One region of the Amphibacillus xylanus NBRC 15112 genome, then DNA from elsewhere that is predicted to be linked to it. Evidence: predicted binding sites of a transcription regulator. Region 1 holds the regulator's gene; each other region holds the start of a gene.
The links. The regulator NrdR, encoded in region 1, represses ribonucleotide reductase genes. The targets are predictions, from matches to a motif close to AACACNATATATNGTGTT.
Positions count from the first base shown of each region.

Region 2: the regulator NrdR is predicted to act here: its motif matches at 2,157-2,174, upstream of nrdJ (ribonucleoside-triphosphate reductase, adenosylcobalamin-dependent).
Region 3: the regulator NrdR is predicted to act here: its motif matches at 4,233-4,250, upstream of nrdD (anaerobic ribonucleoside-triphosphate reductase).

Region 1 is NC_018704.1:991,785-1,000,397, forward strand. Features, by position in the region: gene polA (DNA polymerase I) at 1-1,952, shown strand, start outside; gene mutM (DNA-formamidopyrimidine glycosylase) at 1,966-2,796, shown strand; gene ytaF (sporulation membrane protein YtaF) at 2,887-3,510, shown strand; gene coaE (dephospho-CoA kinase) at 3,550-4,149, shown strand; gene AXY_RS04885 (hypothetical protein) at 4,294-4,689, shown strand; gene nrdR (transcriptional regulator NrdR) at 4,712-5,182, shown strand; gene AXY_RS04895 (replication initiation and membrane attachment family protein) at 5,245-6,570, shown strand; gene dnaI (primosomal protein DnaI) at 6,593-7,522, shown strand; gene ytxC (sporulation protein YtxC) at 7,660-8,460, shown strand; T-box leader at 8,518-8,613, shown strand, end outside.
Region 2 is NC_018704.1:2,342,929-2,351,541, forward strand. Features, by position in the region: gene AXY_RS11185 (methyl-accepting chemotaxis protein) at 1-858, opposite strand, end outside; gene AXY_RS11190 (aldo/keto reductase) at 1,088-1,906, opposite strand; gene nrdJ (ribonucleoside-triphosphate reductase, adenosylcobalamin-dependent) at 2,296-4,719, shown strand; gene AXY_RS11200 (DUF4430 domain-containing protein) at 4,795-5,187, shown strand; gene AXY_RS11205 (ECF transporter S component) at 5,213-5,683, shown strand; gene AXY_RS11210 (DUF378 domain-containing protein) at 5,829-6,137, shown strand; gene AXY_RS11215 (NADH-dependent flavin oxidoreductase) at 6,255-7,364, opposite strand; gene AXY_RS11220 (DUF2829 domain-containing protein) at 7,556-7,777, shown strand; gene AXY_RS11225 (3-oxoacyl-ACP reductase) at 7,826-8,581, shown strand.
Region 3 is NC_018704.1:2,456,762-2,465,374, reverse strand. Features, by position in the region: gene AXY_RS11690 (ABC transporter substrate-binding protein) at 1-636, shown strand, start outside; partial or broken gene AXY_RS11685 (DEAD/DEAH box helicase) at 736-1,245, shown strand; gene AXY_RS11680 (staygreen family protein) at 1,486-1,950, opposite strand; gene gloB (hydroxyacylglutathione hydrolase) at 2,107-2,808, shown strand; gene AXY_RS11670 (DUF3298 and DUF4163 domain-containing protein) at 3,461-4,081, shown strand; adenosylcobalamin (AdoCbl) riboswitch at 4,264-4,408, shown strand; gene nrdD (anaerobic ribonucleoside-triphosphate reductase) at 4,523-6,700, shown strand; gene nrdG (anaerobic ribonucleoside-triphosphate reductase activating protein) at 6,687-7,256, shown strand; partial or broken gene AXY_RS13040 (IS30 family transposase) at 7,344-7,448, opposite strand; gene ilvD (dihydroxy-acid dehydratase) at 7,847-8,613, opposite strand, start outside.

The DNA of each region.
Region 1 (8,613 bases):
ATCTAACAAATCAGAAAGACTTAGCTTTTCTAAGTAAAGAGTTAGTGACGATTAACCAAGATTCACCTGTTGAGATAGAATTAGATCAAATTGCATATAAAGGCTATGATCAATCAAGATTAACAGCATTATTTAAGGATTTAGGCTTTAAATCGTTATTAAGTTCACTTGATGGTGAGTCAAGTGATGAATCAGAACAAACAGAGACATTAAGCCCAATCGATTTGAAGATTATCTCGTCATTTGATGAGGTTAAGCTTACTGGAACAGATGCGTTTACTGTGGAAATCTTAGAAGAGAATTATCATACTGGCGAGATTATCGGCTTTGGACTTGCAAATGATCAAGGAAATTACTTTATTCCAACAGATGTCGCACTAGGATCAGATCAATTTAAACAATGGCTTGAGGGTTCAACAAAGAAAAAGATTACCTTCGATGCTAAAAAAGTAATGGTTAGCTTAAGACGATATGGTATTCAGGTAAAGGGGATTATCTTTGATTTATTACTGGCTTCATATTTAATTAATCCAGCTGAAAATAGTCACGATATTCCAGCGATTAGTCATCGATTAGGTTATCAGAATCTGTTATTTGATGAAGAAGTATATGGCAAGGGAGCCAAAATGTCTGTACCTGAGCAAGCAATTGTTGCTGATCACGTAGTAAGAAAAGCTAAAGCATTATTCCAATTGCAAAAAGATGCTGAGGCAAAATTACAAGAAAATGAACAAGAAAGCCTATTTAAAGAACTTGAATTACCACTAGCATCGATCTTAGCTGACATGGAGTCAACTGGTGTAAAAGTTGACGAAAAACAATTAGAAGTGATGCAAAGTGAATTAAAAGCACGATTAAGTGCAATCGAAACAGAGATCCATGAGCAAGCAGGAGTGGCCTTTAATATTAATTCACCGAAACAGTTAAGTGAAATTTTATTTGAAAAGCTTAATCTTCCGGTTATTAAGAAGACTAAAACGGGATATTCAACATCAGCAGACGTATTAGAAAAGCTTGAGGACAAACACCCAATTATCCCTAGTATTTTACTATATCGTCAGCTTGGCAAATTACAATCGACATATATTGAAGGCTTGCTAAAAGTAATTCATGATGATAAAAAAATTCACACACGATTTAATCAGGCGCTAACACAGACTGGCCGCTTAAGTTCCGTAGATCCAAACTTACAGAACATCCCAATTCGATTGGAAGAAGGACGCAAAATTAGAAAAGCGTTTATTCCAAGTGAAAACGATTGGATTATTTTAGCGTTTGACTATTCACAAATTGAATTAAGAGTATTAGCTCATATTGCTAATGACGAGAAGCTAATTGAAGCATTTAAATCAGATCGTGATATCCATACTCAAACTGCGATGGATGTCTTTAATGTTACAGCAGATGAAGTTGATAGCTTAATGCGTAGACAAGCTAAAGCCGTTAACTTTGGCATCGTTTATGGAATTAGTGATTATGGCTTATCACAAAACTTAAAAATCACTCGAAAAGAAGCGCAAGCATTTATCGATCAATACTTTGTTAGCTACCCTGGAGTTAAACAATATATGGATGATATTGTTCATAAAGCAAAACTTGATGGCTATGTGACGACATTGATGAATCGACGACGTTACTTACCTGAGATCACGAGCCGAAACTTTAATCAACGTAGTTTTGCTGAGCGTACCGCAATGAATACGCCAATCCAAGGAAGTGCAGCTGACATTATTAAGAAAGCAATGATCGATTTAGATCATGCATTAAAAGCCGGGAATTTTGAAGCACGCTTATTACTACAAGTTCATGATGAGTTAATTATTGAAGCGCCAAGAGAAGAAGCAGACAAATTGTTAGAGCTAGTACCGAAAGTAATGACTGAAACGGTCACATTAAATGTGCCGCTTAAAGTTGATGCTTCACAAGGCGAATCATGGTACGACGCTAAATAGAAAGGAAATAGTTATGCCAGAATTACCAGAGGTCGAAACAGTTAGACAAACATTATTAAAACTAGTTAAAGATGAAGTGATTACATCAGTTGATGTGTTTTGGCCAAAGATTATTAAAAAACCAGATGATGTATCAATCTTTAAACAGTTACTAATCGGTCAATCAATCAAGGATATTAACCGAAAAGGGAAATTTCTAATTTTTGAACTAGATCACTATTCATTAGTATCTCATCTACGTATGGAAGGAAAGTATGGTATTTATCCTAAAGAAGCAATTAAGGACAAGCATACACATGTGATCTTTAATTTTGAGAGTGGAAGATCACTACATTATCATGACGTTAGAAAGTTTGGGACGATGCACCTTTTTAACAAGGGCGAGGCTCACCTTGAACTGCCACTTGCGAAGGTTGGTCCAGATCCTTTTGAACCCGGGTATTTATTTGAAGATATTTATCCAAAAATCAAAAAAAGCTCACGAGCGATTAAAAATATTTTACTCGATCAAACAATTATTTCAGGGTTGGGCAATATTTATGTTGATGAGACATTATTTAGAGCAAAAATCCATCCACTACGTCAAGGTACATCATTATCTGAAACAGAAGTTCAATTCATTTTAAAAGAAGCAAAAGATACACTAAGAGAGGCTGTCAAGCAAGGTGGAACAACGATCAGAAGTTATACAAATAGTTTAGGTGAGATCGGGTTATTCCAACAAGAGTTATACGTCTACGGTCAGACAGGTGAGCCATGTAAGACTTGTGGTTCAGAAATCGAGAAATTTAAAGTCTCAAACCGTGGTACCCATATTTGTCCTAGCTGTCAACTCATTTCTTAGTCAATCAAGACTCACACCTTTTTTCATCCACCCATATACTATTTCGAGTTAAGTTATTGTACTTAAGACTTGAAGGAGTTGTGGGTGGAGATGATTGAAATATTCTCCTTATTATTTTTAGGAATCGCAGTTAGTATCGATTGTTTTATGGTTGCTTTTAGCTATGGATTAAAAAAGATGACTCTATCTAAACCGATGATACTCGTTATCGGTATTTGTTCAGGATTAGCTTTTGGAATAGCGATGCTTGCTGGTCAATTATTATCATTATTGATAAATGAAACATTGATTACATTTATCGGTGCCATATTATTGATCGGTTTAGGTATATATAATCTCGTCTCATTTGATCAACCGAAACAAACAGTTGAAAAACAGTATAATATTGAACTTAAACGGTTAGGAATTGTAATAAGTATTTTGAAAAAACCAGTCTTAGCTGACCTTGATCAGTCTGGAGATATTACTGGTTTAGAAGTTGTTTGGTTAGCAATGGCGTTATCAATAGATGCAAGTGCTGCAGGACTAGGTGCTTCACTTGTAGGAATCGATTTAACCGCAATCATTTTTATTATTTTTATGACGGCAACATTTTTAGCTATTGGACTATACATTGGAAGAAAGTTTGCCAAAGAAGAATTAGCTCCATGGGTTCGCTATATTCCTGGTATTTTACTAATTATCATTGGAATAAGTCGTTTTTGGATTGGCTAAGAATAAATTTACCGTAATTATATTTATGTAGGTGATAAAATGACAAAGGTTCTTGGTTTAACTGGAAGTATTGCGACTGGCAAAAGTACTGTTGCTCAACTTTTTATCCGTGAAAATATTCCGATTATTGATGCTGATCAGATTTCACATCAAGTAATCGAACCAAATCAGCGCGCATATCAACAAGTATTGCGTGCATTTGGCGATGATATTTTATCAAGTGATCAAAAAATTAATCGCAAGAAATTAGCCGAATTAATTTTTAACGATAAAGCAAAACGTGACTTACTTAATCAAATTGTTCATCCAATTATAATTGATCAATTAATCGAGGAAAGGGATCGATTGATTAGTGAAGGACATGCGCTCGTTGTACTTGATATTCCTTTATTGTACGAGCTTAACTTAACTAATTTAGTCGATAAAGTTATTGTCGTTTACACGACACGAATGACACAACTTGACCGATTAATGAATCGAGATCAATTGACCAAATTAGAAGCAGAACAAAGAATTAATTCACAGATTTCAATAGAAGAGAAGAAGCAAAAAGCAGATTATGTGATTGATAATAATGGCACCAAAGAAGTGACAGCTGAACAATTTGAACAGCTTTTAAATAGTCTCAAAACAGATTAAATCTTACTAAGTATTAAGATGTAACCGGTTTTACTAAAAATATCGTATTTATCATGAATTGATGCTATAATTAGAACTAGACTATTATACTTATACTCGGTAAATACTTGTTTTACAAATTATTATATTAATGGGGTGTCATACATGGGATTTAAGGAAACACTGAATAAATATTTTAATAATCATTCAGAATCTAGAGATAATCATTGGGACAAGAATTTAAGAACGAAATACTATCGAACAACAAAAGATAAAGCATTTGATACAGTACTTCGCTATTTTAGACAACTTCCAAATTGCGAAATTAACTCAGAATCAGAAAAACATGGTGAAATTAGTATTAACTATAAAGGCAAGCGACGTGCCTTTATTATTGTTACCATCATTATGGTCAAGCCGTATAGAACTGCAGTAGACTTTTCAATTACGACAGAAGGCGGCCTATTTGACTTAGGGTTTAGTCATAATTTAATCCCTAAACTATATAAAGCTTTATCAAAAGAATTACAAGAACTAGATCAACAAGAACAAATCTATTAATTAAAGGTGGGAATGAAAGAATATGCGCTGTCCAACCTGTCAAAATAAGAATACCCGTGTTTTAGATTCTCGTCCAATTGAAGAAGGGGACGCGATTCGAAGACGTCGTGAATGTGAAGAGTGTAGCTATCGATTTACAACTTTTGAACGCATTGAAGAAATGCCATTAATCGTCGTGAAGAAAGAAGGCGTTAGAGAGGCGTTTAGTCGTGAGAAGTTAATTCGAGGCTTAATTAAAGCTTGTGAGAAAAGACCAGTATCTCATGAACAATTAAAACAACTGGCTATAGATGTCGAGAGAGAATTACGTAGTAGAGGCTCTGCTGAGGTAGAAAGTAAAGATGTCGGAGAGCTTGTAATGGATCATTTGGCTCAAATTGACGAAGTTGCTTATGTTCGTTTTGCATCTGTCTATCGCCAATTTAAAGACATTAATGTCTTTTTAGATGAACTAAAAGAAATTATGAATTATTCGAATAAAAAAGATAAATGAGCCATATAGGCTCTTTTTTCTTTGTGCTATAATAGAGTCAACATTAATAAAGGAGGCATACCATGCACCAATCAATTGGGAAAATACTCCCCTCTGATCATTTCACAATTATTAACCAGTGTTCAATTACAGATGATCACTATCAAGCACTCTATCAATTGTATCAACCGATTATTGGTGTGGATGCAACGGCGCTTTACGTTACTTTATATCATCTTATTCAAGCGAATCAAAAGCATAGCCACCATCATTTAATGCAACTACTAGATCGACCATTGACAGTCATCTATCAAGCTCGGTTAAAATGTGAGGCAATTGGCTTGATTCATACATATAAACATGAACTGGAGCACGGTTCGATTTATCACTATCAATTAAATGAACCACTTAAAGTTAAACAATTTTTAAAGCATGATTTATTAACGCAATTATTACGTCATCAAATTGGCCGAATTAAATATCAGGCAATTAAAGAATCTGTTAGTTCAATTTTTGAAGTTCAAGATAAAAATCAGCTAGGCAAAAACGTAACAGCTCAATTCTCTGATGTGTTTAAATATGACGGTGCAGCACAATCATTTGTAAAAATTAATCAAGAAGAAGAAACACAAGCAGAGCCTAATGTTCAGCATCATAACATTGACTGGAAGTGGCTAGAGAAGAGCCTAGCTGATCGAATGTTACCAGTAGAAAGAATTTTAACTGATGACAATATTAAATTAATAGAGCAAATGGGCGGGCTTTATCAGTTATCGACAACGCAACTCGATAAAGCAATCCAATGGGCGCTTACGAGTCAGCATGATTTAAATCGTGAAGAATTTAAGAATGCCTGTCTCGATTTAGTTGAAACATTGCCTGCACAACAAGTGAATATCGTTAATCAGAGAGAACGAATTAAGACGACTGATCAAGAACCGAAGAAATCAAAAAGAGATTTATTTGTTGAACGAATGGAGACAATTAGTCCAAAAGAATTGTTAGAAGATTTATCCAGTGGTCGTCAAGCATCTCAACAAGATCTAAAAATGATTGCTAATATTATGGATGCACAAGGACTTGAGCCGGGCGTTATGAATGTTTTGATTCATTACGTAATGCTTAAAACAGATATGAAATTAACTCGTTCCTATTTAGAGAAAATCGCAAGTCATTGGTCACGGAAAAATGTTAAAACAGTCCAACAAGCGATGACTTTAGCAAAATCAGAAAATAATAAATACCAACAATGGGATCAGAAAAAACAAACAAACTATGGTCAAAGACGAAAGAGTCAAGAAGTCGTGCCTGAATGGTTTAAGAATCGTAAGAAAAAAGAAGATAGTCAACCAGCCGAAGTTACAGCAGATATTGATCAAATTTTACAATCTTTCAAAAATAAAAACTAAACTGAGTAGAGGTGAATAAGCCGTGGAATCCATACAAGCATCTTTAAAGAAGTGGATGAAGGACAATGCGTCATTTCAAGACGTTTATCAAAAAATGCGTACTGATATAATCAATGATCCAGAAATTCAGCAAATCCTGCAAGCTAATCCTCAATTGGATCAGGAATCAATTGATCGACAATTAATTAAACTGTACGAATATCAATCACAAAATAAGGATTGTACTAATTGTCCGGAAAATGGATGTTCAAACAATATTTTACCAGGCTACAAACCACGATTAGAAGTGGACGGGAAGCATATCCATGTTAGCTATGAAAAATGTAAATATACGATAATTAGAGAAGCACAGCAAGAGAGAGCATCACTTATCAAAAGCTTATATATGCCTAAAGATATTCTCCACGCCTCAATTGCAAACATTCACGGTAATGATTCAGCAAGACACCGAGCAATTGTTGAGATATCAAGGTTTTTAAATGAAGCTGGTGAGAAGCTTCCTCAAAAAGGGCTGTATTTCTACGGTCCCTTCGGCGTTGGAAAAACATACTTCCTCGGCGCCATTGCAAATGAATTAGCGGATCGTGGGATTGAATCGATGTTAATTTACATGCCTGAATTTGTCCGAGAAATTAAATCATCGATTAAAGATGATTCAATTAGTGAAAAGATTGATCAATTCAAAAAGGTATCAGTTTTGATGTTAGATGATATTGGTGCAGAGTCAATTTCTGCTTGGTTTAGAGATGAAGTATTAGGCTCAATTTTACAATATCGCATGATGGAAGGATTACCAACATTCTTCAGTTCAAATTATTCACTCAGCCAACTCGAAAAACATCTTTCAACAACTACAAGAGGTGACATTGAACAGGTTAAAGCAGGAAGAATTATTGAACGGATTCATCAATTAAGTATTCCTGTTGAAATTAATGGTGAAAGTCAACGATAAGCTTAGATTTTATTTAGTTAATAGGTGGGGGATTCGTTAATCTCGTCCACCTATTTTAATATCAACCGATATTTAATCATTTTTTTAAAATAACATCCATACAATATAACAGTGTTAGAAGAGATGGATGTGATTAAATGGTGAAAATTAAATTTGATCATGAACTTGACCTAACGATGTTTAAAGACAAGCTGATTAAAGAGCAGCGAATGTGGCGAGTACTAGATGATCAAAAGTTAGAAATTCTTGATCAGGATCATGATAAAACGAGTCAGATGTTAACCCAAATGTTTTATTCTGTTGATCTAAAACCGATGCTTATCGAGATTTTGATCAATCAATATTTTTATTATGATTTTGATGAAATGAATGCAATTTTATCCTTTGCAGCACAAATGCTCTTAACTGACCAATATCGAGATGTAACTTTCTTATCAGACTTAAGAGCAACAATGCAACAGTACTTTACTGTTGATCCAGATCAATCATTCTTCTACTATGATAAACAAAAGCATATATTTTTTGAGCAAGCAGGTTGGTTGTTAGAGGAAGTCGTAGCACGGTCGATTGATGAAAAGAAACAAGAAGAACGTTACCAAGTATTTTTAGAATCGCTTAGGGAGTACGTGAGGGCACGAGATAAGGGACCACTTTGTTTTGTTAAGTGGAGAAATGGTGAAGGAGATATTTATCATGAAAATGGGCATTATTACACAAAAGAAGAACTAAATCGAAAAGTATTAGAAACACCCATTCATATCTACCAATTTGCTCAAAACGAACAGAAGCTCAGTCCTTTTCTGGCACTTAATCCAAGACAAATATTAGTTTATCCAGACAATGAAACGGATCCTGTACTTATATCACTTCAAAACATATTTGATGAACGTCTAGTCATGATTCACAATCACACATTTCCGTTTGAAAATCAAACTTAATAGTTTGACTTGATTTTTCATAATTAAACCTTTATAATCTAAAGCATAATTTGATAACGATAAGTTATGATAAGGACATGATTATTAGTCTGATGTTCAAAAGAGAGGGAAGTCGTGCTGAAATCTTCCTGTTCAATCTACTAATAGTTACCA
Region 2 (8,613 bases), 1.2 Mb from region 1:
TAATTGCCCACTCTGTTGATCAACCACCTCAGATGTTTGTTTAATTGAAGTTACCATTTTACTTAACTGTAAGCGCATTTGATTAATCGTATGGAATAACTGTCCAATCTCATCTTTTCCAGACAAAATAGTATTGGCTTTTGTTAAATCACCAGAAGCAATTCTACTAGCTTCATGAACGATATGATTCAGTCTTTTAGATACATGACGACTAACGATTAATACTAGTATGACTGCAATAATTATCGTTGTAAGCATGCTATAAAGTAGTAAGTTCTGGGCGAACAACTGGCTTTGATAGACTGTTTCTTCAGCATCATGACGATCTTCAATTATTAATTCACTTAAATCACCTAGAGCTGATGTAGTTTCTTCTGTTAATTGAATATATCGATTACTATGTAGGCGTACAACAAATTCACGGTTTCCACTGATCGTCATAAAGTCTTGGTAAAGCATGTCCGTTAATTGTCCATTATAATCTACTATCTTATTTAGTAGATCAATCTGTTTTCCATGCTTAAGTCGTTCTTTTAATAAGTCAAATTGCTCATTAATTTCTTGATCGATTGCTTCAAACTCATTTACATATGTTTGACTACCAAATTGAGCATAGCCCATAACCGATAATCCCTTAGACCGAATCTTATCACTTAGCTCAGTGACTAATAAAGCATGATCAGAGTTATCATTAAGTGTCTCTACACTCTGATTTGTCTGATTAATCGCTCGTGCAACAAAGGTAATTGACGTTACTAACAGGATAAAGAGTAAAATAAAAATTAAACCGTACTTCCAAGCTATTGGTAAATGATCGGCATTTACCTTAAAGAATAGTCTTCTCATATACTTTTTCATATTCTAATATGCCCCCTCTACTAAAAAAGCACTACCAAATAGTAGTGTTTTTTTGGAAAACTAGTATAGATGTATTTTTTGACAGTTAAAATATTCCTCTATTTACAGACTATCAAAACAAGTTAAAGCCTCTGTTAACTCGTTGTAAATTCAATGTAAAATTTTTATTTTTACCCATAAAAAAACTCAAACAACCGGTTAAGATTGTTTGAGCGTATGTTAGCTTTTATTATAATTGATCTGGGTCTGTTCCTAGTCGATTACCGCAGTTTAAGGCTTCGATCCTTGTCATGTCTTCGTTAGATAATTCAAAATCAAAAATATCAGCATTTTCCTTTTGTCGAGATTGATTTACAGACTTCGGTATTGTGATAATCCCATTCTGATAATCCCAACGAATAATAATTTGCGCAGGAGACTTGCGATACTTTGCTGCCAACTCCTGAAGCACTGGATGATCTAAATATGTCGCCTTCCCAATCGGTGACCATGCCTCTACGGCAATATTATGATTTCGGCAATACTCTCTTACCTCTACTTGAGCAAGCTGTGGATGTAATTCAATCTGATTAATTGCAGGCTTTATTGTTGCATCCTTCATCAAATCCTCTAAATGATGAGGGTGGAAATTACTCACACCAATTGCACGTGCCTTTTTATCATGATAAATTTTTTCAAGAGCTCGCCAAGTTTCTTTATACTTACCAGGTATCGGCCAATGAACAAGATAAAGGTCAACATAATCCATATTTAGGCGTGTTAAACTTCGCTCAAATGCTGCTAATGTCTCTTCATAACCTTGCTCATCATTCCATACTTTTGTCGTAACAAAGATCTCATCCCTTGGAATACCGCTATCTGCAATTGCTTTACCAACGCCCTCCTCATTTTGATAGAAAGAAGCCGTATCAATATGACGGTAACCTAGTTCAAGAGCTGAACGAACGGCATCATACACTGTTTTCCCGTCTTCAACTTTGTAAACACCCAGTCCAATTACCGGTATTTCGACACCATTATTTAATGTTTTTGTCGTAGTTAAACCCATGAACAAGACACTCCTTATACTAAATTATTTTTGATTTGACACACTTATACATTTTCACTTAAATTTTAACACATTTAGCTAAAATTTCTCACCTAAAATGAAATTATCATATATAATATAATTACTAGAACTTAACACCCTCTAGTCGTTTTAGACAATTTCTTCTTAATTACCCTCTAATTAGCTAAGCAAAATCCTTTTGTTATTCTATTAAATCTGGTATGATAAAAACTCATGATCTCACATAAAAACATCAATATATAGTATTAAGTTATCATTTTCGATTCTATATATTGATTTTTTTATATTTAGAGGTTATGATTATAATTGTCAAAAAAACGCCCTTGAAGCGTTAATATTATTATTCATATATACAAAGGAGCGGTCTTATGATTATCGAGTATGTAACCGATGGTTTTGTCGAAAAAGTGGTCAAAGAAAACCCAAACCCACTAACGGAGATTGGTAGTTTTGTTTATACTAGAACTTATTCTAGATGGAAGGCTACGAAAGGCAGACGTGAATATTGGCAAGAAACAGTTCAACGCGCTGTCAACTATAATATGACTTTAGCTAGTGACCACCTTATTAAAATTGGCCTAGAGCCGGATTACCGCGCACTACAACAAGAAGCAGAGCGGATCTTTTTAAGCATTTATAATACAAAACAGTTCCCTTCTGGCCGTACATTATGGCTTGGTGGTGGAAATGACGTTATAAATGAAAAATTTACACTTGGTAATTTTAACTGTTCATTTACAAACATAACAGATTGGAAGGACTTATCCGAAGTATTTTATTTATTACTAGTTGGGACAGGTATTGGGATTAAATCAACACTTAAAATGGCAAAAAGAATGCCAAAGATCAGAACTAACGTTAAAGTACTCCACTCAGAGTACCGCCCAGTCAAAAAAGAAGAACGTCTGGAGCATTCAAAGCTTGTTGAAATTGGTAATGGCTTTGCCAAAATCTATATTGGTGATTCAAAAGAAGGTTGGGTTGAATCATTACAGCTTTATTTAGATGTTCTAACAAAAGTAGAATACAAGCATATTCATACAATTAAATTTAGCTATAACTCAGTACGCCCTAAAGGAGAAAGACTGAAAACATTTGGTGGTACTGCATCAGGTCACGAACCGCTTAAAGAAATGTTTGAAGGATTTTCAAAAGTACTTAAAAATGAAATTGATGATAGTTTAGCACCAATTGAAACAGATGAAGACGGCTACGGACAAGTTAGACCAATCCACATTCTTGATATGGCTAACTTAATCGGCGCGAACGTCGTTGTTGGTGGAGTAAGAAGAACAGCAGAAATTTTCTTATCAGATGCTGATGATATTGAAGTATTACTTGCTAAATACGGCATTAATGGCTTCTGGACACAAGATCACTTTGATCAACACGAAAAAGTAAAAGCATCATTAATTAAAAATGGCATTACGTTACCTAAATGGTTTGAGGAAATGTCAATTAAACAGCATGCTGTTTCTTACGATGATGGCAAAAACCTTAAATACTTCGATGATGAAGCTGTTGCACTAGCTTTTGCTGAAGAAGTTGGTGGTTACCATATGCATCCTGTGCGTGAACCACGTAAAAACATTGATCACCGTCGTATGAGTAATAACTCTGTAGCCTTTACTAAAAAACCTACAAATGAAAGACTAAGCCTTCAATTTGAATTATTAAAAGGTGAAGGTGAACCAGCATTTGTTAACCTTGAAGAGGCTGCTCGACGAGTATTAACACAATTAGGAGATTCAAATCCTTCAAGAAATAGACTAGAGTATATCATGGAAGAAATTGGTTTAAACCCTTGTGTTGAGATTATTTTATTCAGTAAAAACGTATGTAACTTAACAACTGTTAACGTTACAGCATTTATTGATGAAAATGGTCAACTTGACGAAGCTGGATTATTACAAGCACAAAGAGATTCAGCTCGTATCGGCCTAAGAATGACACTTGCTAATTTAGAACTTGAAAATTGGGATAAAGTACAGAAGCGTGACCGCTTATTAGGTACTTCATTAACAGGTTGGAAGGATGCAATGTCGATACTTGGCTATACTGAAGAACAAGAAGAAGAATTACAAAGAAAGCTTCACCACGCATCACGTAGCGAAGCTGATAAGTATGCAAAAGAATTAAGAATTAATGCACCATTACTTGTTACAGCAGTTAAACCTGAAGGAACATTAAGTCAAGTTGCTCGAAACCCGAGAACAGACTCTCCTGTTTCAAGTGGGTTACACTGGTCACACTCACCATACTACATCAGAAGAATTCGAATTAATGAAGCTGATCCATTAGCTAAAGTTGCTTTAGACTTAGGCTGGACAGTGAACCCTGAAGTAGGTACAGAAGGTGACACACATGAAGAACGATTAGCAAATGCGAAAACACTTGTGATTGACTTCCCTGTTGCTTCTGGAGCTGACAAGACGAAAGATGATGTATCTGTAGATGAGCAGTTTGACAACTACTTTAGCTTCCAAAATCATTATACAGAGCACAACACATCAAACACGATTACAGTTAAACCAGATGAATGGGACCGTGCAGAAGAACGTGTACTAGAAGGCTGGGATAACTTTGTTGGAGTATCGTTCTTAGCACATGATGGTGGAACATACCAACTTACACCATACGAAGCTATTTCAAAAGAAGAGTATGAGGAACTCAAAGCAAAAATGATTCCTTTCTCTGCTGAATTATTAAAGCAATATGAAGTGTCAGATAATTTAGAAGCAGCTGATATTGGCAATGACAGCTGTACAACTGGAGCTTGTCCAGTTAGATAATATCTTTAGACGAGATGGTATCACCTAAACGTTGATGCCATCTCTAAAAAATAATGATCTAGGAGTTGTATGATAATGAAAATGAAGAACATACTTTTTGCCATCGTACTAACATTAGGTATACTTGTCGGTTGTGGTACAGCAGATAATAATCCAAATGTTGCAGATACAGAACAAACAGAAGTTCAAGTTGAAATTATAATTTCTCTTGAAAACCAAGAAGAAATACTTGAAGAAGAAGTCCTTACCGTCGATGCAGGGACAAGTTTAATGGAAGTAATGGAAGAAAACTTTGACGTCATAAATAATGGTGGTTTCATTTCTTCAATAAACGGTATTCAAGCAGAAGATGGCCAACCATATGCATGGATGTATACCGTAAATGGTGAAGATGCGACGAAAGGTGCAGAAGACTACATCATTAAAGATGGCGATGTGATCGAGTTTGACTTCCATAGCTGGGAATAAAAAATTAACCGTTAAAAAAATAACGATGCTGTCGATGTTGATAAGTATCGCTGTTATTGGCAGAGTTTATATGAATTTTATACCTAATGTACAACCATTAACGACAATTATTATTATTACTGCCGTACTTATGGGCCGTACAAATGGTATGATTCTCGCAGCAATAAGCATTATCGTCAGTAATATGTATTTAGGGGTTGGAACTTGGACATTTTCACAAATTGTTTCGTTTTCGTTAATCGCCCTTATTGCAGGAAGCTTCTATCGTCTAAAAGATAAAAAGCATTTTATTTATTTACTAGCAGTTATTAGCGGGTTAGCTGGTTACTTTCACGGTTTTATCATGTCCATTTTTAACTATATTATCTTCGGTAACTTTTGGGCTTATTATTTTGCTGGTCTCCCATTTGATACTTATCATGCCGTTGGTAATATCGTTATTACTTTAATCTTGTATCAACCAATCCGATCAACATTTAAGATCGCCAAGATCTAAAGTCACTACATTTTTTTATGTGGTGGCTTTTTTTATTTCCACACATTATCGATCCTTCCACATATTGATTGTATGAATTTTATCTTAGAGCAAAAGATAAAGGTGATCCTATTTAGGGATCCAACTTGAGGAGGTGAAGATCTTAATGCAGACGCTCAAAAGAATTGCTTTAGTATTAGTCATTATCGGAGCCATCAACTGGGGGTTAATCGGACTGTTTGAATTCGATTTAGTTGCATCATTATTCGGAGGTCAAACATCTGGTTTAGCAAGAATTATTTATACCCTAGTTGGAATCAGTGGTATCATTTGTTTATCGATATTATTTGATCCACTTGGTGAAGCAGATCATGATCGAACCGTTAATGCAAGACATGTCAATTATGGTGTTGAGTTTGGTGAAGATTTTGATTATGAACGAGAAAAAACAGATTATGATGAGCGCTTTAGATAATTAATTTTTTACAAATGAGAAAAATAATGCTTTAGCCAAAATCATGTTATAGTTATTCCTTTGTAAAATAACATGGGCCCTCACGCGATAATGTGTTGTGAGGGCTCGATTTTTATCTTATTTTTTTATTAATCGATCTGGCATTAAGTTTTTCATAAACGCCCATGTTCCATTTCCAATTAGCAATTCTTCACGATCATATTCAGAAATCTCAGTTCGAATGAGATCATCTCTTCCATCGAAAACTTTTTGCGTCCAATGCGGATCAATTAAGAGTGCACGACCAAGTGCTACTAAATCAGCAGAATTCAATAATTCTTCTGCTTGTTGTTTCGTCCGAATATCACCAACACCAATAAAAGGAACCCGCCCTTTTATCTGATCGAAAATATACTGAATAATCGTCTTATCTTGATATTCTGAACTAATTGACATGCGCTTATAATCATTAATTGAAATATGCAAATAATCAAGCGGCTTATCTGCTAGTTGATCAATTAAAAATAACGTATCAGCTAACCTTATACCTGGCGTTTCAAATTCCTCTGGTGAGAACCGATAGCCAATAATAAAATTAGAAACACCTGAATTATCGACTGCTTCTGTTACAGCATCAACTAAATCATTAATAAATTTAAAGCGTTTTTCCAAGCCACCGCCCCACTCATCGTTGCGTTTATTTGAATGTGGTGAGAAAAACTGTTGAATTATATACGTATTTGCACCATGAATTTCAACACCATCAAATCCAGCTTTAATCGCACGTAATGCCGCTTGTTTGTAGCTATCAATTAACGTTTTAACTTCTTCAGTTGTTAACGCTCTTGGCGTTTCAGCGCCAGGTCGTTCAGCTGGGATCGCACTTGCAGATACAGGCTGTTCACCTCGAAGTACACTTGAATTCGTCATTCTTCCTCCATGAAATAGTTGTAAAATAGCCTTCGTATCGTTTCTTTTAATGGCCCCGGCTAATTGAGATAAACCTGGGATAAATCGATCATCATACACACCTAGTTGCCCTTCCCACGTCTTCCCATTTTCCTGAACGTTGGCTGCAGCTGTAATGACAGCACCTACCTCACCAGATCTTAATGCGTAGTAATCACGTTCATCTTTCGTAACAACACCATCAAAAAAACTCATACACGTTGTCATCGGCGCCATGACAACTCTATTCTTTATCGTTAACCCTCGTTTAAAAGTGAGTGGTTGACTAAGTTTTGTCATTACTAATCGTCTCCTTTAATAAAATAGTAGGTCAATACTTATTGGTCATATTACATACTTATACGTTTGAATAATAATTATTCTACTAATGAACATCTATTGCTCTAAATAATTTCCTCATTCTCATGTCAATTGTATTTAATGTGTAGATCAATTATAATTTTATTAGTAAATAAAAAAGGATGAGACAGATGACATTTGAAGAAATTTTACCTAGACTAAAAGCTGGTGAGAAAGTAATTCGCTCAGGATGGCATGGTGCCGAATTATATGTCAAATTAGTAGATCAAACCACTTTTGATGGTGAAACTTTAAATCCTTACTTTTTAATTAATGTAAAGGGTGAAGGTTATACTATGTTTACACCAACAGTATGTGACTTGCTCGCTGAGGATTGGGAAATTGTTGAATAAAACATCATTGTCCAGCATAAGTCTGGACTTTTTTTATGAGGTGATCATTTGTTAACAACTGAATTTAAAGGAAAAACTGTTTTTGTTACCGGGGCTAACTCGGGAATTGGTTATGCTCAAGCTAAGAGTTTTCTTAAAAAGGGAGCTCATGTCTTTGCAATTGATATTAAAGATGATCAACTTGTCCATTTGAAAAATAAATACGGGGACTATTTTAGTTATATCGTTGCTGATGTTGCAAATAAGCAAGCTGTTGAAAAAGCGGTAGCTCAGGCGATTATGGCGTATGATAAAATTGACATTTTACTCAATACCGCTGGCATCCTTGATGACTATGCAAAAACATTAGAAACCGACGAAGTATTATGGGATTGTATTATTGATACAAACTTAAAAGGGACATATTTAGTGACTAATGCTGTGTTACCTTATATGTTGCAGCAAAAGAAAGGTTGTATTATAAATATGAGCTCAATTGCTGGTCTTGTTGCTGGTGGTGGCGGTGCTGCATATACCGCTTCAAAACATGCCATTATTGGATTTACAAAGCAACTAGATTATGACTATATCCGTCAAGGTATTCGGGCAAATGCAATCGCACCTGGTGCAATTGAAACACCAATGAACAAGGCTGATTTCGAAGGAGATGGCAAAATCGCCAAATGGGTAGCAGAAGAAACACCTGCTGGTAGATGGGCTAAACCTGAAGAAGTTGCTGATTTAACTTTATTTATAGCTAGTGATAAAGCAGACTATATTCATGGAGCTGTCATCCCGATTGACGGCGGCTGGATCATGAAATAATCTTGCAGGAACTTCTTGTATTTGCTATACTG
Region 3 (8,613 bases), 1.1 Mb from region 1:
CCTGAACTACTACCAGACAAAAGCTTTACAAGTTGGAATGATTTGTGGGATCCAGATTTAGAAAACGGGATTTTACTTATTGATGGAGCTCGTGAAGTGATTGGAATGGGGCTAAATTCATTAGGCTATTCACTTAACGATACGAATCGCGATCATTTAGACGAGGCATTGGAAAAACTCAACACATTAACGCCAAATGTTAAAGCGATTGTAGGTGACGAGAACAAGCTGCTTATGGCTAACAATGAAGCGGCTGTTTCAATTGCTTGGTCTGGTGATGCAAGAGATATTATGTGGGAAAATGAGGCGTTAACATACGTCGTCCCAGAAGAAGGATCGAACTTGTGGTTTGATAATATGGTTATACCTAAAACGGCCGATAATATCGAGGGCGCCCACCAATTTATCAACTTTATGCTTGATCCTGAAATTGCAGCATTAAATACAGAGTATGTCAGCTACTCAACACCGAATCAATCAGCTATAGAATTATTACCAGAAGAGATGGTAGGGGACGAACGCTTTTATCCGCCAGCTGAGTTAACAGAACGACTAGAGGTATATGAGAACCTTGGAAGAGAAATGCTTAGCCTATACAATGAATTATTTTTACAATTTAAAATGCATAAAAATTGATTACAATATGGCTTAGAGAAGAGAACATCTAAGCCATATTTTTATTTTTTCAGAAAGCGTATTTGTACGAGAATAGATCTGAGAGAATGAGGGTAAATCATGAATGAGAAAAACTTTCGAGAATTTGAGTTGAGTAATGAGATTATTGATTCGTTGTCTAAGTTAGCGTATGACCATCCAACAGAAGTACAGAGTCAAGTGATTCCACTAATGTTAGCAAAGCGTGATTTAGTGGTTAAGTCACAAACAGGCAGTGGTAAGACAGCGTCATATGCCATTCCTATTTGTGAATCAATTGATTGGTTAGAGAATAAGCCACAAGCGTTAATTTTAACACCGACTAGAGAGCTTGCTGCTCAAGTAAAAGATGACTTTATTAACATTGGTAGGTACAAACGAATTAAAGCGACAGCTATTTACGGCAAGCAACCATTTGCAAAACAAAAATTAGAATTAAATCAGAAGATGCATGTCGTTGTAGGGACGCCGGGACGAATTTTAGACCATATTGGTAAAGGCACTTTACCCCTTGAGAAAATTAACTATCTCGTAATCGATGAAGCTGATGAAATGCTTAATATGGGGTTTATTGACCAAGTAACGGATATTTAAGAAGGATAAATATCTTTCCTACGCTGCAAGAGAAATGATATCGTTTATACATTCAAGAGAAGATGAAAGTTAGTCGTTAAATAGATTTGTGTGACGGAGTGAGAGCCTAAGTCAAAATTACTTGATTTAGGCTCTGTGTTATTGTCAGCATGCCAGATTAGCAAACTGAGATTAGGCGAGAACCGGTATCATGATGAACTTTTGCAACTAACGATGGGTGAATTTTTCATAAAAAAATTATCTAACATTAGGTTCGGTGAAATGCTTAAATGTTCCCCAATTCTCAAGTGTTTTAAGACTGTCATGTTGTGAGTTAAATTGAATGAGGATCGGTGCATGATCAAGATATGGATGTGCAGTAAATAACGCTCTGTCACCATATCTAATTGCAGTTAAAGCAGTAGGGAGCTCTCGTTTGAAGATCTCATTTCTTTTACGAGCTGCATCAATTGGAAACTCACCTTGATCAATATAGATGTTGATAAAGAACCATAAACAATGCTCATCTAATCTCCACTCCCCTAAAACTTCATCACGTGTAGGGTTAATTTTTTCCCATGCAAAATTGGTCCCAATATCCAAAAATAATTCACCAGTAACATCAGAGTGTGTTAGCGTGTAACGCCTTGGTATTACAGGTTGGGTTAAGGTTGTTTCATTAATAAAGTTAACAGAAAGTTTTTCAGGATTAAATGTACTCAAATTATCAACTCCCATCATATAGTTATCAATATGCGAATAACCAGATTCGGTTCGTGAGCGTAATATTTTTTTATTTGGCTTTAGGAGCTTATAAGGTATCGATTTAATAGAAGGATAATAGAGGAAGTTGTATACTATTACCAAGGAGTGATAAAAGTGAACATTCATCCAATCAATGCATTCAAAGATAATTATATTTGGGTAGTCGAGCAAGATTCACAGGTTGTCGTCGTTGATCCTGGTGAGGCAAAGGGTGTTTTAGATTATCTATATAATGAACAGAAAAGCTTAAGCGCCATTTTGCTAACGCATAATCATGATGATCATACTGGCGGGGTCGAGCAAATTTTAGCTGAATATCCTAATACCCCAGTACATGGACCTGCGGAAACTCAACCTCTAAGTCAGTATGTATTAAAGGAAGGCGATTCGTTTAAATTATTTGGGCGAACAGTGACTGTATTGGACACACCAGGCCATACAGAAGGTCATATTAGTTACTTAATCGATGAAGCTCTATTTTGTGGTGATTCACTATTTTCAGCTGGAACTGGTCGTGTTTTTACCGGCGATTATCAAGCACAATTTTTGTCGCTGCAGAAATTCAAACAGCTTGATAACATTGTGCGTGTATACCCAGCTCATGAATATACAGAAACGAATCTACGCTTTGCTCAATCTATCGAACCAGCTAATCAGCACGTATTAGTCGCGTTAGATGAGGTGAGAGCGTTAAGAAAAACTGGTAAACCCACATTACCATCGACAATAGGAAGAGAAAAGAAAATAAATCTACTCCTCCAAGCAGAAACTCTTGAACAATTTATCAAATTACGCCAAGCACGTGATGATTTTTAAAAAACATTGCAAGGTTAGTGCTAATCTATAACGTTTGGTAGGGAAAATGAGTTAAAAGTTGATGATAACTCGCAAATCTTTAAAGTTTGAGTTGAAAAGTGGTTAAAAAGTAGATGGTAAGTCGCAAATCTTTAACGTTTGAGTTGAAAAGTGGGTTAAAAAGTAGATGATAAGGCACTAATCTTTAACGTTTGAGTTGAAAAGTGGGTTAAAAGTAGATGGTAAGTCGCAAATCTTTAAAGTTTGAGTTGAAAAGTGGTTAAAAAGTAAATGATAAGGCACTAATCTTTAACGTTTGAGTTGAAAAGTGGTTAAAATGCAGATGATAATGCACTAAACTATAACTTTTGCTCCAAATAGTAGCGCAAAAGTAGATGATAAGCGCATAATCTTTAACGTTTTGATTAAAAAGTCGTTCAACCGTAGACGATAAAGCCCTAATCCTTAATGTTTGGTCTAAAAAGTCGTTCAACTGTTGACGATAAAGCCCCAATCTTCAACGTTTTGGCGGAAAATTAGTCTAAACGTATAAGATTTCCGCTATACCATTGATAATCTGTTTAACAAGCGAAAAAACTCACACCAAAATCCTTATAGGCAGACACACAATTACGCCCATTGCATAAATTGTCTATAGAGGAGCGTGGTGCAAATGTCTTTTGTATTTCCAGTTCAGATTCAAACGCTAAATATAAGTGATGGTCCGAATAAAATCGTTTATTATCCTCAGGCAGTAAAAATGAAGGATCAAGCATTAGAAAATTTAATCAATCAAACAATTGTTAGCCAAACTCAAGAGCTAATTAATCTTCAAGTTGGCAATATGCCGACAACAGTAGTGGAGATGATCGGGTTATATGAACTGAAAAATAATCAGCGTGATGTTTTAAGCTTGTCGCAATCAAATTACACATACCATTACCATGCAGCTCATGGCATGACGTTTATTAAATCCCTAACTTTTGGCCTAAAGGAAAAACAACTATGCGAGCTAAAAGATTTATTTAAACCAGGAAGTGATTATGTAAAAGTACTTTCGGACCTAATCAAGATACAAATTGAGCAACGGGATATTCCGATATTAGGGGAATTCAAAGAGATAAAACCTGACCAAGATTTTTATATTGCTGACAAATCACTAGTCATATATTTTCAACTTTATGAAATCACGCCATATGTTTATGGTTTTCCGATGTTTCCTATCTCAGTGTATGATCTTGAATCTATTATCGATGAAAATGGTCCACTCGGGCGTATGCTTGCTAGTCAATAATTTTTTCATAACACACATCAGTTTTAGTAGATGTGTGTTATATTTTGTCGCAAAAAATCATATGTAGTTTGTCTTAGACAAAAAGTCATGTCAAGATGAAAATTTAGTAAATCTCCAACAATACTAAATATGGACACAAATTGTTCATTGACCCCCAATATGTTGCGTGATATAGTAAAAATACTACATAATATTTCATTTTGAAATGGAATCCAGTGAGAATCTGGAACGGTCCCGCCACTGTATGAGCATTAGCTTAAGTCAGGTCTTTTCTCAAGATGAACTTACAAAATTCTTGTTATTTCGAGGCAAAGTAACAAATTAGCTCCCTAGAATGAAGTATGCCTTTTAGGGTTTTTTTATGCGTTTAGAGACATGACATAATATATGCAGCAAAATCAAACGAACTATACGACCAAGACTGAAAGGGGTAATAAAACAATGATGGATACAAAAATGGTGAAGAGGCCAGCTATTAAACTAGCAATCGAAAAGAGGGATGGCCGATCACAAAAATACGATCCAGCAAAAATAAAGAACGCACTTATCCAAGCGGTTCAGAATACTAATTTATCTTATTCAAAACAAACAATTGAAGAGATTACATATGAAGTAGATGAAAATATTCAAGCAAGTGCACCCGCAGTAATCACAACATCTCTTATTGATGATTATGTTTTGAAGCGCTTACAAAGTTACGGTATGCTTGATTTAGCTGATAGCTATGTCCAACGACGTAAGGAAAAAGCAGAAATACGAAAAAATAGTCGCGATATTAACCGCAAAATTGATCAGCTATTAGAAAAGGATCCAACGGTGGTTAATGAGAACGCGAATAAAGATAGTAATGTTTTTAACACACAACGTGACTTAACCGCAGGAAGTGTTGGGAAAACGATCGGTTTAAGAATGCTTCCTCCACATGTAGCAAATGCGCATGAAAAAGGCGAAATTCATTATCACGACTTAGACTATACACCATATGCACCGATGACTAACTGCTGTTTAATCGATTTTAAAACAATGTTTGAACAAGGATTTGAGATTGGAAATGCAGAAGTTGAATCACCGAGATCGATTCAAACGGCCGCAGCACAAACAGCACAGATTATTGCCAATGTCGCATCAAGCCAGTACGGAGGATGTAGCTTTGACCGTGTAGATGAAGTTTTAGCACCGTATGCACAATTAAACTATGAGAAAAACCTCAAAACAGCTCAAGACTGGATTGAAGGAGAAGAGCGTCAAAAGGCATTTGCTTTAGAAAAAACTAAAAAAGATATTTATGATGCAATGCAAAGCTTAGAGTATGAAATTAATACACTCTATACATCACAAGGACAAACGCCATTTACAACTTTAGGTTTTGGTTTAGGGACAAGCTGGATTGAGCGTGAAATCCAAAAATCAATTTTACAAATTAGAATTAACGGTTTAGGTAAGGAAAAACGAACAGCTATATTTCCAAAGCTTGTTTTCACATTGAAACGGGGCGTAAACCTTGAACCGCAAGATCCAAACTATGATATCAAGCAATTAGCTCTTGAATGCTCAACTAAACGAATGTATCCTGACGTTTTAAGCTATGACAAAATTGTTGAATTAACAGGTAGTTTTAAAGTACCAATGGGCTGTCGCTCATTCTTACAATCTTGGAAAGATAAAGATGGCAATGAAGTAACATCAGGCCGAATGAATTTAGGTGTAGTGACGTTAAATTTACCACGGATTGCAATTGAAGCAGGTGGAGATTTTAATAAATTCTATGAATTACTAGACGAGCGTCTTGCTGTTATGAAAGATGCATTGGTCTTTAAAGCAAATCGAACAATGGAAGCAAAACCAGTTAATGCTCCCATCTTATATTTACATGGTGCATTTGGGGAAAAACTAAAAACAACTGACCCAGTGTCGAAATTGTTCTTGAACAAACGTGCAACTGTTTCATTAGGCTATATTGGTCTATATGAAGTAGCAGCTGCATTTTACGGAAAAGCATGGGAGGATAACCCAGAGGCAAAAGACTTCACATTGGATGTTATCAAACGATTAAAATCAAAAGCAGATGAGTGGGGTAATGAAACAGATATACACTTTAGTGTCTACTCAACGCCAAGTGAAAGTCTAACAGATCGTTTCTGTAGACTAGATTTTGAGAAATTTGGTCCGATCGAAGAGATTACTGATAAGGGCTATTATACTAATAGCTTCCACTATGATGTAAGGAAATCACCAACACCATTTGAAAAGCTAGACTTTGAGATGGAATATGCACCATATACAAGTGGTGGCTTTATTCACTACTGTGAATATCCTAAAATGCAAACAAATCCAAAGGCACTAGAAGCCGTATGGGATTATGCATATGATCGAGTCGGGTATTTAGGTACAAATACACCAATTGACCACTGCTATGAATGTAATTATGATGGTGAATTTAACCCGACTGAAAGAGGCTTTGAGTGTCCAAGCTGTGGCAACACTGATCCTGAAACATGTGATGTTGTAAAACGTACGTGTGGTTATCTTGGTAATCCGCAAAAACGTCCAATGGTTAAAGGCCGTCATGAAGAAATTGCCTCACGTAAAAAGCATATGAAAGGATTTGATTGTAATTAAGTCAATTCCGATTACATGGACAGCAGAACGCTTTAGCCTCGGTCATATTGCGGACTATAAACCTTACAACTTTGTTGATGGTGAAGGGGTAAGATGTAGTCTCTATGTTAGTGGATGTCCATTTGCTTGTCGAGGTTGCTACAACAAAGCGGCTCAAGATTTTTCATATGGATACCCATATACAAAAGAATTAGAAGATCAAATCATTGAAGACTTGAACGCTGAATATTGCCAAGGACTTAGTCTATTAGGTGGCGAACCCTTCTTAAATACCCAAGTAACCTTATCATTGTGTAAAAGAGTGAGAGCTGAATTCGGTGATACAAAGGATATTTGGGCATGGAGTGGCTATACTTATCAGGAACTTTTCAAAAGCAGTCCAGATAAAATTGAGTTACTAAAGTTAATTGACGTATTAGTAGATGGTAGATTCATCGAAGCCAAAAAAGACTTAAACTTAGCATTTAGAGGTAGTTCAAATCAAAAAATTATCGATGTGAAAAAGTCAATCCAGGCTGATCAACTGATGCTCTGGAATAATGGGAACTATATTTAAAAGCTATAAAAAATACATGTTATGCGACCAAAAACGCACCTGTCTTAGATTCTTTCGAGACAGGTGCGTTTTATATTATTTGATTTGTCAATTTAAGCTAGACAAATGTGATTCATCGATGTAACTCATAAACACTTCCAAAGGCGTTCGATAATTTAGTGATTTTCTAGGTATTTGATTTCTCTTGTCTGCTGCAGACACAGATGTTTGATCAGCTTTGTAAAATTCATTTCCTTTAATAAGCTATCGCTAGTTCTGAAAATTTGCTGTTATGCCAAAAGTGGCTGCCATGCCAGTCTCTCCATGTAATGTGGTGCACTTGATCTTGGATGTGTGATTGGGGAGCCTGGTATATTGCTAAATCTACTATTTCTAGTAGGGCAAGTGAGTTAATGTATCAGTTTAAACCTATTAAGTTGCAACAATGTTCAATAAAAAATGAGTACGTTAAAGTGATTAAGAAGTATTTAGCCTCACAAGGTTAATAGATGAATGTCTTTTTTTATTTGTCTACTAAACGAGTTAAATAATTTTATAAAAATAAACGCCTGGCCAATTTACAGCCAGAGCGTTTATTATTTTGTAAAAAATTAAATTTCCATAATTCCGCCTCGTGAAGCATTCGTAACAAGCTTCGAGTATCTCGCTAACCAACCAGTTTTAATCTTCGGTTCAAATGGTTTAAGATTTTTTGCACGCTCAGCTAACTCCTCGTCTGATACGTTAAGATTAATTGTTCGGCTTGGTAAATCAATTTCAATCACATCACCATTTTCAACTAAAGCAATCGGTCCGCCTTCTGCCGCTTCTGGTGAAATATGTCCAATTGAAATACCACGTGAAGCACCGCTAAAGCGACCGTCAGTTATCAGTGCAACTTCAGTTCCTAGTCCGCGACCCATAATTGCAGAGGTTGGTGCAAGCATCTCTGGCATTCCAGGTCCACCTTTAGGCCCTTCATAACGAATCACGACAACGTGACCTGCTTTAACCGTGCCATTATCAATTGCTTCTTGAGCTTCATTTTGCGAATCAAACACAATTGCTTCACCAACGAATTTCTTAATCGAAGGATCAACAGCACCAACTTTAATAACAGAACCATCTGGCGCAATGTTACCATACAGCACAGATAGACCACCAACAGGACTATATGGATTATCTTTTGTTCGAATTACTTCAGGATTTGTAATCTCATGCCCCTTAACAAGTTCGCCCATTGTTTTACCTGTAATCGTAATCCGATCTGGATGAATGGCTCCAGGAATTTTTGTTAACTCATTAATGATCGCTTCAACGCCACCAGCCTTATTGATATCATCCATTGAGATATCAGATGCGGGCATGATTTTTGCTA